4 regions of the Brevibacterium sp. LAARM3_SD1 genome follow, and region 1 is predicted to be linked to each of the others. Evidence: riboswitches for the same ligand, from Rfam matches in the RefSeq annotation. Region 1 holds a riboswitch; each other region holds the start of a gene.
The links. A riboswitch is a leader RNA that binds a small molecule or an ion and turns the genes downstream of it on or off. The one in region 1 is predicted to bind thiamine pyrophosphate.

Region 1 (3,204 bases):
ATCCATGAGGAAGGTGCGGTTATAGATGTGGTCGTGGCCGGAGACGACGAGGTCGATGTCATTGCGAGCAGCGACCGGCGGGATCGCCTTCCGCAGCCGCTTCACGTCGAGGTCGTTCCAATGAGTCGCGGTCGAATAGATCGAGTGGTGAAATCCGAGCACCGTCCAACGTGCTTGGTCTCCGTGCTCGGCGACGACCTCGTCGATGAACTCGGCGTGGGCATCCATATCCGAGCTGTTGGAGTTGATGTTGAGGAACAGGACGCCTTCCTCGATGAACCAGTAGTCGCCTCCGGAGGTGATGACGCCACCGCCGCCGTGGTCCTGGCTGACATTGGGCCGGTTGAAGTGCTGTTCGTAGGCCTTCGATGACACATCGTGGTTGCCGATCGTCGTCGCCTGCGGGATCGTCCGAGTCGCCTCCGGCGCCAGGTACTGGGCGTACTGTTCCTGGTTGCCCGCGGAGTTGACCTGGTCTCCCAGCGAGTAGAAGAAGCTCGGGTCGTCGGCGGTGGCCGCTGCCGAACTCAGTGTCCGGTCCCAACCGGCGGCGTCGTCGGGGTCTCCGCCACCGGCGCCGACCTGCGGGTCACCGAAGACGAGGAATTCGTCGTCACCTCCGACGTCTCCCGTGGTGAACTGCTGCACCTCGGTGAATCCGTCCTCTTCGCTGCCGACCTGGTAGGCGTATTCGGTGTCGGGCTCGAGGCCGGTCATGATCGCATGGTTGAAGTGACGTTTGAGATCGGTGGCCAGCCCGGAGTCCGTGGTCTCGGCTGTTTCGGCGTCAGCAGGCAGCTCACCGCCCTCGAGCTCACTGGCCGGCGCCCAACGGACTTCTCCCCCGCCGGAGCTCTCACTCATCCACGAGAGGTTGCGGGCCATGGAATCGGCCCCGACCTGCAGCACGGGATCGGTGATCGCCTCGCTTCCCGCATCCGCCTCGGCGGGCGATTCCGTTCGGTTCTGCCCCGGGCCTTGGCTTGGGGTCTGGCTCGGATCCTGACTGGGGCTCTGGCTCGCGGTCGAGCCGGGCCCGCCTGAACCGAGCGATGGTTCGGCCCGAACGGGCACCGGCGCTGCCACCATGGCAGCGAGCAGAGTGGCGGCGGACAGGGCACTGAGCGGTCGCTTGAGTCGTTGAGTGTTCACCCGCATATTCCTACTGATCAGTAGTGTCCGGTCGTTCGAAGCCCGTCGACGAACGAGGGAACGGCAAGTGAATACTCGATAACCGATCCCGGCCCCCGCTTCGCTTCCGATCCCGGTCGCTGCCGCGCTCCCCTGTTGTACAGTGGTGGCTACGACAGGGGAGCGCCGTCAGGGGCGCTGAGAGTGCAGAAGAAGCTGCAGACCCTCGAACCTGATGCGGTCAGCACCGCCGAAGGAAGTCGAGACTCTTCACCCCTCCTTGAAAAGAGGAGGCACAATGCCGAATACCGCCGTACCGAAAACCACCGCCACCCCTTCACACGCCTTCACCGCGGCGCCGAAATCCAAACAGTGGCGAGTGGTCGACTATGTCACCACCGCCGTCCTCGGCATCGCCGTGGGACTCGTGTTCTGGGTGCTGGCGCTGAGCTGGAAGGTCCTCGAACTCGCTTTCCAGGCCTTCCCGCCGTCGATCGGCCTCATCGCCGGGCTCTGGGTCCTTGCCGGCCCGCTGGCCGGGGCGATCATCCGCAAACCCGGTGCTGCGTTGCTGTGCGAACTCATCGCCGCCATCGTCGAGGCCGTCCTCGGCTCTCACTTCGGAGCGACAGTTCTGCTCTCGGGACTGCTGCAGGGCCTCGGTGCCGAACTCGTCTTCGCCGCCTTCGGCTACAAGCGCTTCACCCTGTGGGTCACCGCGGCCTCGGGGATGCTGGCCGCGGCGTTCATGGCCGTGAGCGAGAACATCATGTACAACGCCGAATGGCAGTTCGGCTTCCAGGCGATCTACGCGGTCTGCGCGATCGTCTCCGGTCTCGTCATCTCCGGAATCGGCGCTTGGTTCGCCTACCGCGCGATCGCAGCCACCGGAGCGCTGGGCTCCTTCGCCTCCGGCCGCCTGCGCTGATGGCACTGCCGATCACTGCTTCCGGCTTCTCGTGGACTCACGCCGACCGTGATCAGCCTGCGGTCGGTCCGCTCAATCTACAGATCGCCGCCGGTGAGAAAGTGCTGCTGCTCGGCGCCTCCGGAGCCGGCAAATCGACAATCCTTCACGCTGTCGCAGGCGTCCTGCCCGAGGAATCAGGTGAGGCCACCGGTGAACTCCTCGTCGGCGGCGAGAAACCGGATCCTCGCCGAGGCAGCACCGGGCTGGTCCTCCAAGATCCCGATTCGCAGGTGATCTTCTCCCGCATCGGTGATGATGTGGCGTTCGGGATGGAGAACCTCGGATTCCCGGCCGAGACAATCGAGGCCCAGACGCTGAAGTCCCTGCGAGCGCTGGGACTCGATCTGCCTCCGGACCGTCCGAGTGCGGCTTTGTCCGGCGGGCAGAAGCAGCGGCTGGCTCTGGCCGGGATCCATGCGATGGCTCCCGAGGTCATCGTCCTCGACGAACCGACCGCCAATATCGATCCCGCCTCGGCGACCGAGGTCCGCGACGCCGTGCTCACCGTGCAGGCCGAGACCGCGGCGACCATGCTCGTCGTCGAACACCGGGTGGAGCTGTGGATCGATCACATCGACCGCGTCATCGTCCTCGGCCGCGAGGGCATCGTCGTCCAAGGTCCGCCCGATCAGATCTTCACCGATCCGGAGCTGACCGACGTGCTCATCGACTGCGGCATTTGGATGCCGCAGGACTCCCCCACCCCGCGCCGAGGCGGAACCGACGGAATCGGCAGGACGTCCGGTCGCCTCGGCGAGGTTCTGCTGCGCACCGATCGGCTCAGCGTTGCTCGGCCTCGCATGACCACCCCCGCAGCGGCCGGTATGGAGCTGAGCCTGCGTGCCGGTCAGGCACTCGGAATCGTCGGCGCGAACGGGACCGGAAAGTCGACCACGGCCCTGACCTTGGCAGGTCTGCTGCCCGAATTCTCCGGGCAGGTCCTCGCCGAGGCGGCCCTGCGGGAAGGCGCTAAACGGGCCCGTCCGTTCGCCTGGACGTCGAAGCAGTTGGCCGCGCGCATCGGCATCGTATTCCAGGAACCGGCACACCAGTTCCTCACCTCGAGCGTGGCGTCCGAACTCGAGCTGGGTCCCCGCCTGGCA
Region 2 (3,204 bases), on a different contig from region 1:
ACCCGTTTCCGATTCGAGCAGCTGGAAACGAGGGTATTCGGCACCGTCTTCGAGAGTGAGCACGAACCGGAGTCGGTCGGCGGGGACCGGCTGACCGATGCTCATCTGCATCGCGCCCGCTGTATTCTCGGGGTCCATACCGTCGTCGGCGACCATGAGGTTGACGGCGAAACAGGGTTCGACCAAGTCGACGAGGCTCACGTTCTGGCCTCCATGGAAGCGTTCCGGGCGGAAGGCGGGCACCGAGTGCACGTGGCCGTCGATGTCGAGGGCCACCTCGGCGTTGGGGAGGAAGGTGCGTGCCATTCCGGGCAGGGCCGAGAACGGGCCCACTCGTTCGAGCCGGGCGATGCTCAATCGCCAGGGGCGAAGCCCTGGAGTCAGCTGGGCCGATTCGGTCAGGGAGACGAGCTCAGTGGTCTGACCGGCTCCGTTGGCCCACGGAACGGGATCACGGTCGGCGAAGGAGACGAGCGCGCGCATGACTCAGCGCGCCACGGGCGGGTGGGGCCGACTCGGTGGTGGTGTGATCATCCCTTGCAGAGGCAGAAGGGGTGACCGGCCGGGTCGAGGAACACTCGGAACGTCTCGCCTGGTTGTTCGGGGGCCTTGCCCGCACCGATCTCGAGCACGGCTTTCTCGGCCACGTCAAGGTCGTCGACCACGACGTCGAGGTGCATCTGCTGCGGATGGGTCTGACTGGGCCAGCTGGGTGCGTGGTAGTCCTCGACCTGTTGGATGCAGATCGGCGGCCAGGAGTTGGAGACGACTTCTGCCCACGTGCCGTCCTCGTCGACGGTGACAGACCAATCCAGGAGCTTTCCGTAGAACTCCGCGAGTTCACCGGCGTCAGGAGCGTCGAGCACGACAACGGGCTGCTTTGCGATAGCCATGGCCCGAGTCTACGCCGCCGCACTGACACGGCGAAGGGGTCCACGCTAGGGCGTAGGATTGTTGAGCAGATCCGCCGATGCTTCCGCAGTCCGCATCGGCTCCCCACAGTGAAGGTTCGCGATGAGTTCTCATGCCCTGCCTGCCACCGGTGATCCGGCGGTCTACATCATCCACGACAATCCGGAATGGATCGCCCCGTTCACCGAGGCGCTCGACCGCCTCGGCGTCGCACACGTCGAATGGCTGCTGCCCGAGACCTTGATCGACCTGTCCGCCGAGCCTCCTGCCGGAGTGTTCTGGTCGCGGCTGTCGGCATCGGCGCACACCCGAACCGATCCGCATGTGAAGGAGTACGGCCGCGCCGTCCTTGACTGGCTGGCTGCGGCGGGCCGTCGGGTCATCAACGGTCGAGGGGTCTACGAGCTCGAGGTGAGCAAGATCCGTCAGCATCGCGAGCTGTCCGGTCACGGTTTCGACGCGCCGCGCACCGCGGCCGCGTTCGGGCCGCAGGCACTCGTCGAGGCCGCTGCCGGCTTCACTCCCCCGTTCATCACGAAGCACAATCAGGGCGGCAAGGGCCTCGGTGTACGTCGTTTCGACTCCCATGCCGAACTCGAGGCGGTCGCCGCTGAGTTCGCGCCCGGTGGAGCGAATGCGCCGATCGACGGCATCACCCTCATCCAGGAGTATGTGCAGCCGGCTCAGCCGTTCGTCACCCGCGCGGAGTTCATCGGCGGACGTTTCCACTATGCGGTGCGCGTCGACGTCTCGGGCGGATCGTTCGAACTCTGCCCGGCCGATGCCTGCACGATTCCCGGCGCCGGGGCTGCTGCCGACGTCGAGGCGACTCCCCAGTTCGCCCTTCGTGAGGAGATCACGGCCGCAACGCCGCTGATCGGCCGGCTCGAGTCGCTGTTGGCCGACCTCGGCATCGAGATCGCCGGCATCGAGTTCATCGAGACCGCTGACGGCCGGCAGGTCGTCTACGACATCAACACGAACACGAACTACAACCCGTCCGTTGAGTCCGCCGAGCAGTCGTCGGGCCGTCAGTCTGCCGCCGACCGGATCGCGGAGTACGTGTCCGACACCCTCGCCGAGGCGGCCCCGAAGTCCGCATTCCCCGCCGGGTCGGCAGCCCAGTGATAGTGTCGAATCACTACAGGGGAGCGCCGATCAACGGGCGCTGAGAGTGCGAATGCAGACCCTTTGAACCTGATCCGGTGAGCACCGGCGGAGGGAGTGGAAGAGCGATGACAACCACAGGTATCGGCGCCTTGATTGAGGTCTCCGCCGACGGATCTGTGTCGGCCCTGATGAGATCGACAAGCGAACAATGGGCGGCGGCGATCAATCACCGCTTCGTTCGGGAACTCTTCGCCGGCACCGTCGACGACGCCGTCATGCGGGACTATCTGGTGCAGGACTATCAGTTCTTCGAGTCGTTTCTGTCCATGCTCGGCGCCTGCGTGGCCCATGCCGATGAGCTCGACGCAAAGCTGCGGTTCGCCCGACAGTTGGGGATGCTCGTAGCCGGCGAGGACACATATTTCGTCGACTCCTTCGCCGAACTGGGAGTCGCTCCAGCCGACTACCTCCAGCCTGAACTGGCCGCACCGACGGCAGGGTTCCGCGATCTCATGGACTCGGCAGTCGCCTCGGCGTCCTATCCGCAGCTGCTCGTCGTCCTCGCTGTGGCCGAATGGCTCTATCTCGACTGGGCCGAATCCCAGGAGGAGGTGCCGCAGCGACAGGTCCACCAAGGCTGGATCGACCTCCACCGAGGCGAGGCCTTCCGCGGGTGGGTTCAGTTCCTCGTCGACGAGCTCGAGCGGGTGTTTCCGACAGAGGACGAGCAGGGTTCAGAGGCTGAGGATCTCGTCCGCACCTGGCGCCGGGCCGTCGACCTCGAATGCGCCTTCTTCGACAACGTCTACGACGACTGAACCGCCCAGTACGGCACACAGCAGCGGCCCCGCCCCACTCCCCTAGACTGGCCTCATGAGCACTGAGGTTGATGCAGTCGTCGTCGGATCTGGCCCCAACGGCTTGGCCGCCGCAGTCACTCTGGCTCGCGCCGGTCTCTCCGTCGAGGTGTTCGAAGCTCAGTCGACGATCGGCGGCGGCGCCCGCACCCTCGACCTCGGACTGGCACCCGGCATCACTCATGACATCTGCTCGGCCGTCCATCCATTGGCCATCGCCAGCCCGTTCTTCGTCGACTTCGACCTGCGTGCCCGCGGAATGGAGCTGACGACTCCCGAGATCTCGTATGCCCAGCCCCTCGACGACAAGCCCGCCGCGCTGGCC
Region 3 (3,204 bases), on a different contig from region 1:
ATCATGAATGGGACATCGCAGAAATTCTCCTCCCCGAAGGACGCGCAGAGGGCCGGAGTGGCCACCGTGTTCCAGGACCTGTCTCTGTGTGAGAACCTCGACGTCGTCGCCAACCTGTTCCTCGGGCACGAGAAGACCCGTGGGGGAGTCCTCGACGAGGTGGCCATGGAAGCCAAATCCTGGGAGCTGCTGCGCAGCCTGTCGGCGAAGATCCCGAGCGTGCGCGTACCGATCGCGGCACTGTCCGGCGGACAACGTCAGACGGTCGCCATCGCCCGGTCCCTCCTCGGCGATCCTTCGCTGGTCATGCTCGACGAGCCGACGGCGGCCCTCGGTGTTGCCCAGACGGCCGAGGTGCTCAATCTCATCGAACGGCTCAAGGAACGCGACCTCGGCGTGCTGCTCGTCAGCCACAATATGGCCGATGTGCAGGCCGTGTGCGACCGGGTGCACGTGCTGCGCCTGGGCAAGGACGCCGGTGACTTCCCCGGAGACGAACGCACGGACGTGCTGGTCGCCGCGATCACCGGAGCCAGCGACAATGTCGTGACCAAACGCGCCGCACGGAGGGGTGAGCGCCGATGACCCGCAACTCCTTCATCACCGATGAGCGGATCTCGTCCGAAGGCATCGTCGGGACGTTCGTCAGACGGGTCAAAGAAGGGCAGCTGGGTTCGTTCCCCGTCATCTTCGCCCTCATCGTCATCGTCATCGTCTTCCAGTCGGCCGATTCCAACTTCATCTCGCCGGCCAACCTCGTCAATCTCTCCACCCAGGTGGCGTTCCTCGCGATCCTTGCTCTGGGCATCAACCTCATCCTACTCCTCGGCGAGATCGACCTGTCTCTGGCGCAGTTGGGCGGTCTGGCCGCCTCGCTGCTCGGTGTCCTCGTCGTCAGGCAGGGTGTGCCCCCGGCAATGGCGCTGATCATCATGCTGCTGCTCGGTCTGGTCGTCGGTGCGATCCAAGGCTGGTTCTTCGCCGTCGTCGGCATCCCGGCGTTCGTCGTCACCTTGGCTGGTCTGCTCGCATTCACCGGTCTGACCCTGACGACCTTGGGCACACAGAAGAACCTGTCGATGTCGGACACCTTCGCCTTCGACTTCGCGAGCTTCTACTTCCCGGCGATCTGGGCCTATATCTTCGGAGCGATTGCGATCATCGGCTTCGGCGGCGGCATCATCTATTCGAAGCTGCGCCGCCACCGCGAAGGCCTCAGCGCCCCGAGCTGGGCGTCGGTGATCGTGCGCATCGTGCTGCTGGCCGCCATCGTGTTCGGATTCCTCATCCTCGTCAATCAGGACTTCGGTCTGGCGATGCCGTTCTTCCTGATGATCGTCATCGCGATCATCATCGATCTCGTGCTGCGCAAGACCCGCTATGGCCGGTCGATCTACGCCGTCGGCGGCAAGGTCGAAGCCGCCCGGCGCGCTGGCATCCGCGTGACCTGGGTGCGCATCAGCGTGTTCATGGCAGCCGGAGTGTTGGCCGCACTGTTCGGGTTCATCAAGACCGGTGTGACGACGAATGCGGGATCGACGCTGGTGAGCACGCAGGACCTGCTCAACGCGATCGCGGCGGCTGTCATCGGCGGCACCTCGCTGTTCGGCGGTCGCGGAACCGCATGGGCCGCTGTGCTCGGTGCCCTGGTCGTCGGTGCGATCAACAACGGTCTCTACCTCATCGGCTTCAACTCCGATGCGCAGCAGATCATCACCGCACTCGTCCTGCTCACCGCCGTCGTCATCGATGCGCTCAGCCGCCGCGGACAGAGGTACGTCGGGCGGGGGTAGCGGCTGCTCTTCCCTCAGCGGACCCCGTTGCGGCGAAACCACCCTGAACCGGAGGTGGTTTCGCCGCGACGGGGTCCGCTCGGCGGTTCTGCTGGATGGAGGAGTCGCCCGTGTCCGACCGGGCTGATACAGTCGGAGCCATTGACATGGGGTGCCTCATGAGGATCCGTTCGCACCGAGAAGCTGCGCACGGAGGACACCGAGGCTGAGAGAACACCCATCGAACCTGATCTGGGCCATACTAGCGAAGGGATCGTCATGGTTGACTTCGACCTGCGTTCTGCCAATGCGCGACTGCGCGCAAGCAATCCACTCATCCAGTGCATCACGAACACCGTGGTACAGCAGTTCAGCGCGAACGTGCTCCTGGCCATCGGCGCCTCCCCGGCGATGCTCGACCACGAAGCCGACGCCGGACAGTTCGCCGGAATCGCCAACGGAATCCTCGTCAACTTCGGAACCGCCTCGAACCATCAGCTGCTCGCCGCCGACGCAGCCATCGACGTCGCGAACGCCGCCAGCAAGCCCTGGGTCCTCGACCCCGTGAGCGTCGGCGCCGTCGACTTCCGCACCTCCCGCATCCGCCGTGCCGCCGCCGATCACCCGACTGCCATCCGCGGCAACGCCTCCGAGGTCGCAGCACTCGCCGGAGTCGGACTCGGTGGTCGTGGAGTCGAATCCACCGATGAAGTCGATGCCGTCCTTCCCGCCGCGGCTCAACTGTCGCGAAAGACCGGCGCGATCGTCGCGGTCTCCGGACCCACCGACGCCGTCGTCGCCCACATCGACGGCACCGATCACGTCGCCCGGATCTCCGGCGGACACGAATTCATGCCGCTGGTCATCGGCACCGGCTGCTCACTCGGCGCCGTCACCGTCGCATACCTGGCCGCCGCCCGTGCCGGACTGGCCGACCCCGACGCCGACGTCTCAGCAATCAGCGCCCCCGAGCAGTCCGCGAACGGTGGGGCCGCCTCGGCGAAGTTCGAAGCCGTCGTCGCCGCCCACGCCCACTTCGCGGTCGCCGGGGAACTCGCCGCCGATGGTGCGAAGGGTCCGGGCAGCTACTCGGTGAACTTCCTCGACGCGCTCCACACCGTCGACGGTGACCGACTCGCGCAGGCGAGAATCGGCCTCGACACGCTCACCGCCGGCGAAGGCGTCCAGGCATGACCGCCGGATCCGCCCACATCGCTGACAACTCGGCCGACGACGGCGCAACCGTGAACGACCGAGACGGCTCGACCGACCGCTTCGCCGGAATCGACACGCGCCTCTACCTCGTCACCGACTCGGCGCAATGCGAGGCCGCCGGTCGCAGCGTCGCCGAGACCGTGCAGGCCGCCGTCGCCGGGGGAGTGGGCATCGTCCAGGTCCGCGACAAAGACATCGACGACGGTGACTTCTACTC
Region 4 (3,204 bases), on a different contig from region 1:
CGGCGATGACCTCGAGTTTCACCCAGTTCGTCTCCAGGGCTTCCCTGGCCAGGCGGGCAGTGAGCACGGCATCCCGGGCGGTGTAGCAGCCGGCGGTGTTCGGCAGCACTCGGATTCCCAAACGCTGGAGCATGGTGAAGACCGAGTCTCTCGACTCGGCGTCGAAGCGGCGCATCGCCACCGTGGTCAGTTCGGTCCCCGAAGCCATCAGGGCGTCTTCGAGGATGCTCAGGGAGCTCGCCCCTCCCGTGCCCATCACGAGACGAGACGACATCTCCACATCATCGATCGTCCAGCTCATATCAGCCTCCCTGCACTGCGGTGACGATGTCGACGGTGTGCCCGTCGGCCAAGGCGAATCCGGACCAGGCACCGCGACGGATGACTTCACCGTCGACGGCCAGGGCGATGCCCAGACGTCCGCCGTCGGCCGGTGTCCCGTCAGTCTGCAGCTCCCGTCCGGTGACGTCGGCGATGAGGTCGAGCGCCGAGGTGGCACCGGGGAGCTCATGATGCTCGCCGTTGAGGACGATGCTCGGTGGGTGTTCGCGGTCGGTCATGACATGCTCCTCGTCGAGTAGGCAGTTGCGTGGTTCGGGTCGGCAGTGGTTTCGGTGGTGAAGCGATGTGGGGACACGGACTCGAGTGCTCCCTCAGGGAGCCAATCGGCAACGTCTCCCAGGGCGAGTTCGGCCCCGAGCCTGCCACCGAACGGGGCCAAGAGGATGCCGTGCCGGAAGTACCCGGTGCTCACGATGCAGCCGGGATCGATGCGCCCGATCATCGGCAGGTCATCGGGGGACCCGGGGCGGGCTCGGGTGGTGATATCGGTGATCTCCGCGTCGAGAATGCCTGGGACCAGTCGCTGCCCGTCGGCGAGCAGTCGGTGGATCGCCCCGGCGGGGGTGCCGGAGAGTCCGTCTTCACGGGAACTGGCACCGAGGACGATCTCGCCGTCGGGGCGAGGAACCAGGTAGACGGAGCGGCCGTTGACCAGCCCGCGGATGGTGCGGGTCAGCAGGGGAGTCGCCTCGGCGGGGGCGCGCAGCCGCAGCACATCGCCCCAAACCTCCCGGAGCGGCAGCTGCGGGGCACCATGGATCGTGTTGTTGGTGCTGCCGGCGCAGAGGATCACCTGATCGGCTTCCAATCGACGACCATCGCTCAGTGCGACGCCCACGGTCGCATCACCGTCCCTCAGCAGCTCGACTGCCCGTTGCCGAATGAGGTGCGACACTGAGTCAGCGGTCAGGGCAGACATCAGAGCCGCGGAGACCCGACGCGGGTCGATCGACCGATCGCCGGGAATGTGCACGGCTCCGGCCACTGCGGGCGACAAAGAGGGCTCGACCCGGCGGGCAGCGCTGCCGGTGATGAGCTCGGTGGCGAAACCGGACCGCGACTGAGCTTCGCGCAGCTCTCGCAGTGCCTGCAGATCGGCACTGTCTCCGGCGCACACGAGAGTTCCGGCATCCGTGAAGCCGAGGTCGACCGCGGCAGCGCTCGCCACCTCGGCAGCGAACTCCGGGTACATCTGCGCCGAGGCCTGCATCAACGGGTACAGGGGAGTCTGCCCCCACACCACCTCGGCGGCGGGAGCGATCATCCCCGCGGCGGCATGGCTCGCCCCCAACGCGGGGACAGGATCGATGATGGTGACTTCGGCACCGAGGCGGCGCAGGTACCAGGCCGTGGACAGGCCGATGATTCCGGCGCCGACGACAATGACTCTCACAGCTTCTCCCTCCGGCGGCATGATCCGCATCAGGTCTGACGGTCGGCTCCTACGCCCTCTCAGCCTCGTTGGGAGGCTCCCGCGAACTCCTCTACTCTATGACCATGACCACACAGATGCCACCGCGCACCGCAGCACGGCCGACGAAGAGAGCCTGGAGGCAGGCCCGATTGGCCGAAGCGTCGCTCTACCTGTGCACCGAAGCCAGGACCTCTCAGGGCGACCTCGCCGAGTTCCTCGACGCCGCCTACCGCGGGGGCGTCGACATCATCCAACTGAGGGACAAGAGCCTCGAGGCCCGCGCGGAGATCGCAGCCTTGGAAGTCCTCCGGGATGCCGCCGTCCGTCACGGCAAGCTCTTCTCCGTCAACGACCGCGCCGACGTCGCACTGCTCACCGACGCCGATGTCTTCCACGTCGGTCAAGGCGACCTCACCAGCTCTCAGGCCAGGGCCGTACTCGGCCCCGATGTCATCCTCGGCCGCTCCACCCATTCCCTCGAACAGGCGCTCGCCGCCGAAGCGGACCCGGAGACCGACTATTTCTGTGTCGGACCCGTCTGGGAGACCCCGACGAAGCCCGGTCGCGCAGCCGTGGGAACGGCGCTGCTCACCGCCACCGCCGCCGAGGCGGACAAACCGTGGTTCGCCATCGGCGGGATCGCGGCGGGGGAGAGGCTGGACGCGGTCCGACAGGCGGGTGCGAACCGTGCCGTAGTCGTCCGTGCGATAACCTCGGCTGAGGATCCCGCGGCGGCCGCTCGGGAGCTCAAGGAGGAGTTGGAATGACCCAAGCAGCTGAGAGCGCAGCCCAGGGAACCGGTGCAGGCGCGGATCTGTCGATTCTCATCGCCGGGGCAGGTGCCACCGGCGGAGCCTTCGGCACCTATCTGCAGGAGGCCGGACGCGATGTCACATTCCTGCTCCGGCAGGCTCGAGCGGCGACGGTCCGCGCAGAAGGAATGCGCTTCACCGCTCCCGATGCCGATCGGACGAATCAGGTCGATGTCATCACCGCTGAGGAGCTCGAAGCCGCACCACGGATCTTCAACCTCGTCATCATCGCGGTCAAAGCCGGCGGCCTCGACTCGGTCATCGATGACATCGGACCGGCTGTCGGAGAGCAGACTACGATCATCCCGATCCTCAACGGCATGGCTCAGATCGAGAAGCTGCAGAACAGATACCCCGGACAGGTGCTCGGCGGATTCGTCAAGATCGTCGGCACCATCAGAGACGGAGCCGTCGTTCAGCTCACCGACCTGGCCGTGATGACCATCGGCGACCTCCACGGTGCCCAGGTGCCCGCGCGGATCTCCGACGCTCTCGACGTGCCGGGGTTCAAGCTCCAGACCGTCGCTGGAATCATCGACGGGCTGTGGGAGAAGTGGACCTTCATCGCCGCGGCCGGTGTCGTCACCTGCCTGTTCCGTGCTCCGGTCGGGGCGATCATGGAAGCCGGCGGCCGGT

Region 2: another riboswitch for thiamine pyrophosphate. It lies ahead of AC2W7L_RS17880 (TenA family protein); the one in region 1 lies ahead of AC2W7L_RS09145 (ECF transporter S component).
Region 3: another riboswitch for thiamine pyrophosphate. It lies ahead of thiM (hydroxyethylthiazole kinase); the one in region 1 lies ahead of AC2W7L_RS09145 (ECF transporter S component).
Region 4: another riboswitch for thiamine pyrophosphate. It lies ahead of thiO (glycine oxidase ThiO); the one in region 1 lies ahead of AC2W7L_RS09145 (ECF transporter S component).

Annotation. Positions count from the first base shown of each region.
Region 1 covers NZ_JBNFOL010000012.1:77,818-81,021, reverse strand. The annotation lists gene AC2W7L_RS09150 (purple acid phosphatase family protein) at 1-1,152, opposite strand, end outside; TPP riboswitch at 1,299-1,407, shown strand; gene AC2W7L_RS09145 (ECF transporter S component) at 1,430-2,059, shown strand; gene AC2W7L_RS09140 (ABC transporter ATP-binding protein) at 2,059-3,204, shown strand, end outside.
Region 2 covers NZ_JBNFOL010000052.1:6,955-10,158, reverse strand. The annotation lists gene AC2W7L_RS17895 (HutD family protein) at 1-483, opposite strand, end outside; gene AC2W7L_RS17890 (VOC family protein) at 531-893, opposite strand; gene AC2W7L_RS17885 (ATP-grasp domain-containing protein) at 1,015-2,040, shown strand; TPP riboswitch at 2,048-2,153, shown strand; gene AC2W7L_RS17880 (TenA family protein) at 2,148-2,840, shown strand; gene AC2W7L_RS17875 (phytoene desaturase family protein) at 2,896-3,204, shown strand, end outside.
Region 3 covers NZ_JBNFOL010000023.1:45,651-48,854, forward strand. The annotation lists gene AC2W7L_RS12985 (ATP-binding cassette domain-containing protein) at 1-585, shown strand, start outside; gene AC2W7L_RS12990 (sugar ABC transporter permease) at 582-1,793, shown strand; TPP riboswitch at 1,931-2,064, shown strand; gene thiM (hydroxyethylthiazole kinase) at 2,052-2,966, shown strand; gene thiE (thiamine phosphate synthase) at 2,963-3,204, shown strand, end outside.
Region 4 covers NZ_JBNFOL010000004.1:110,479-113,682, reverse strand. The annotation lists gene AC2W7L_RS03440 (thiazole synthase) at 1-301, opposite strand, end outside; gene thiS (sulfur carrier protein ThiS) at 303-560, opposite strand; gene thiO (glycine oxidase ThiO) at 557-1,735, opposite strand; TPP riboswitch at 1,725-1,828, opposite strand; gene thiE (thiamine phosphate synthase) at 1,840-2,523, shown strand; gene AC2W7L_RS03420 (ketopantoate reductase family protein) at 2,520-3,204, shown strand, end outside.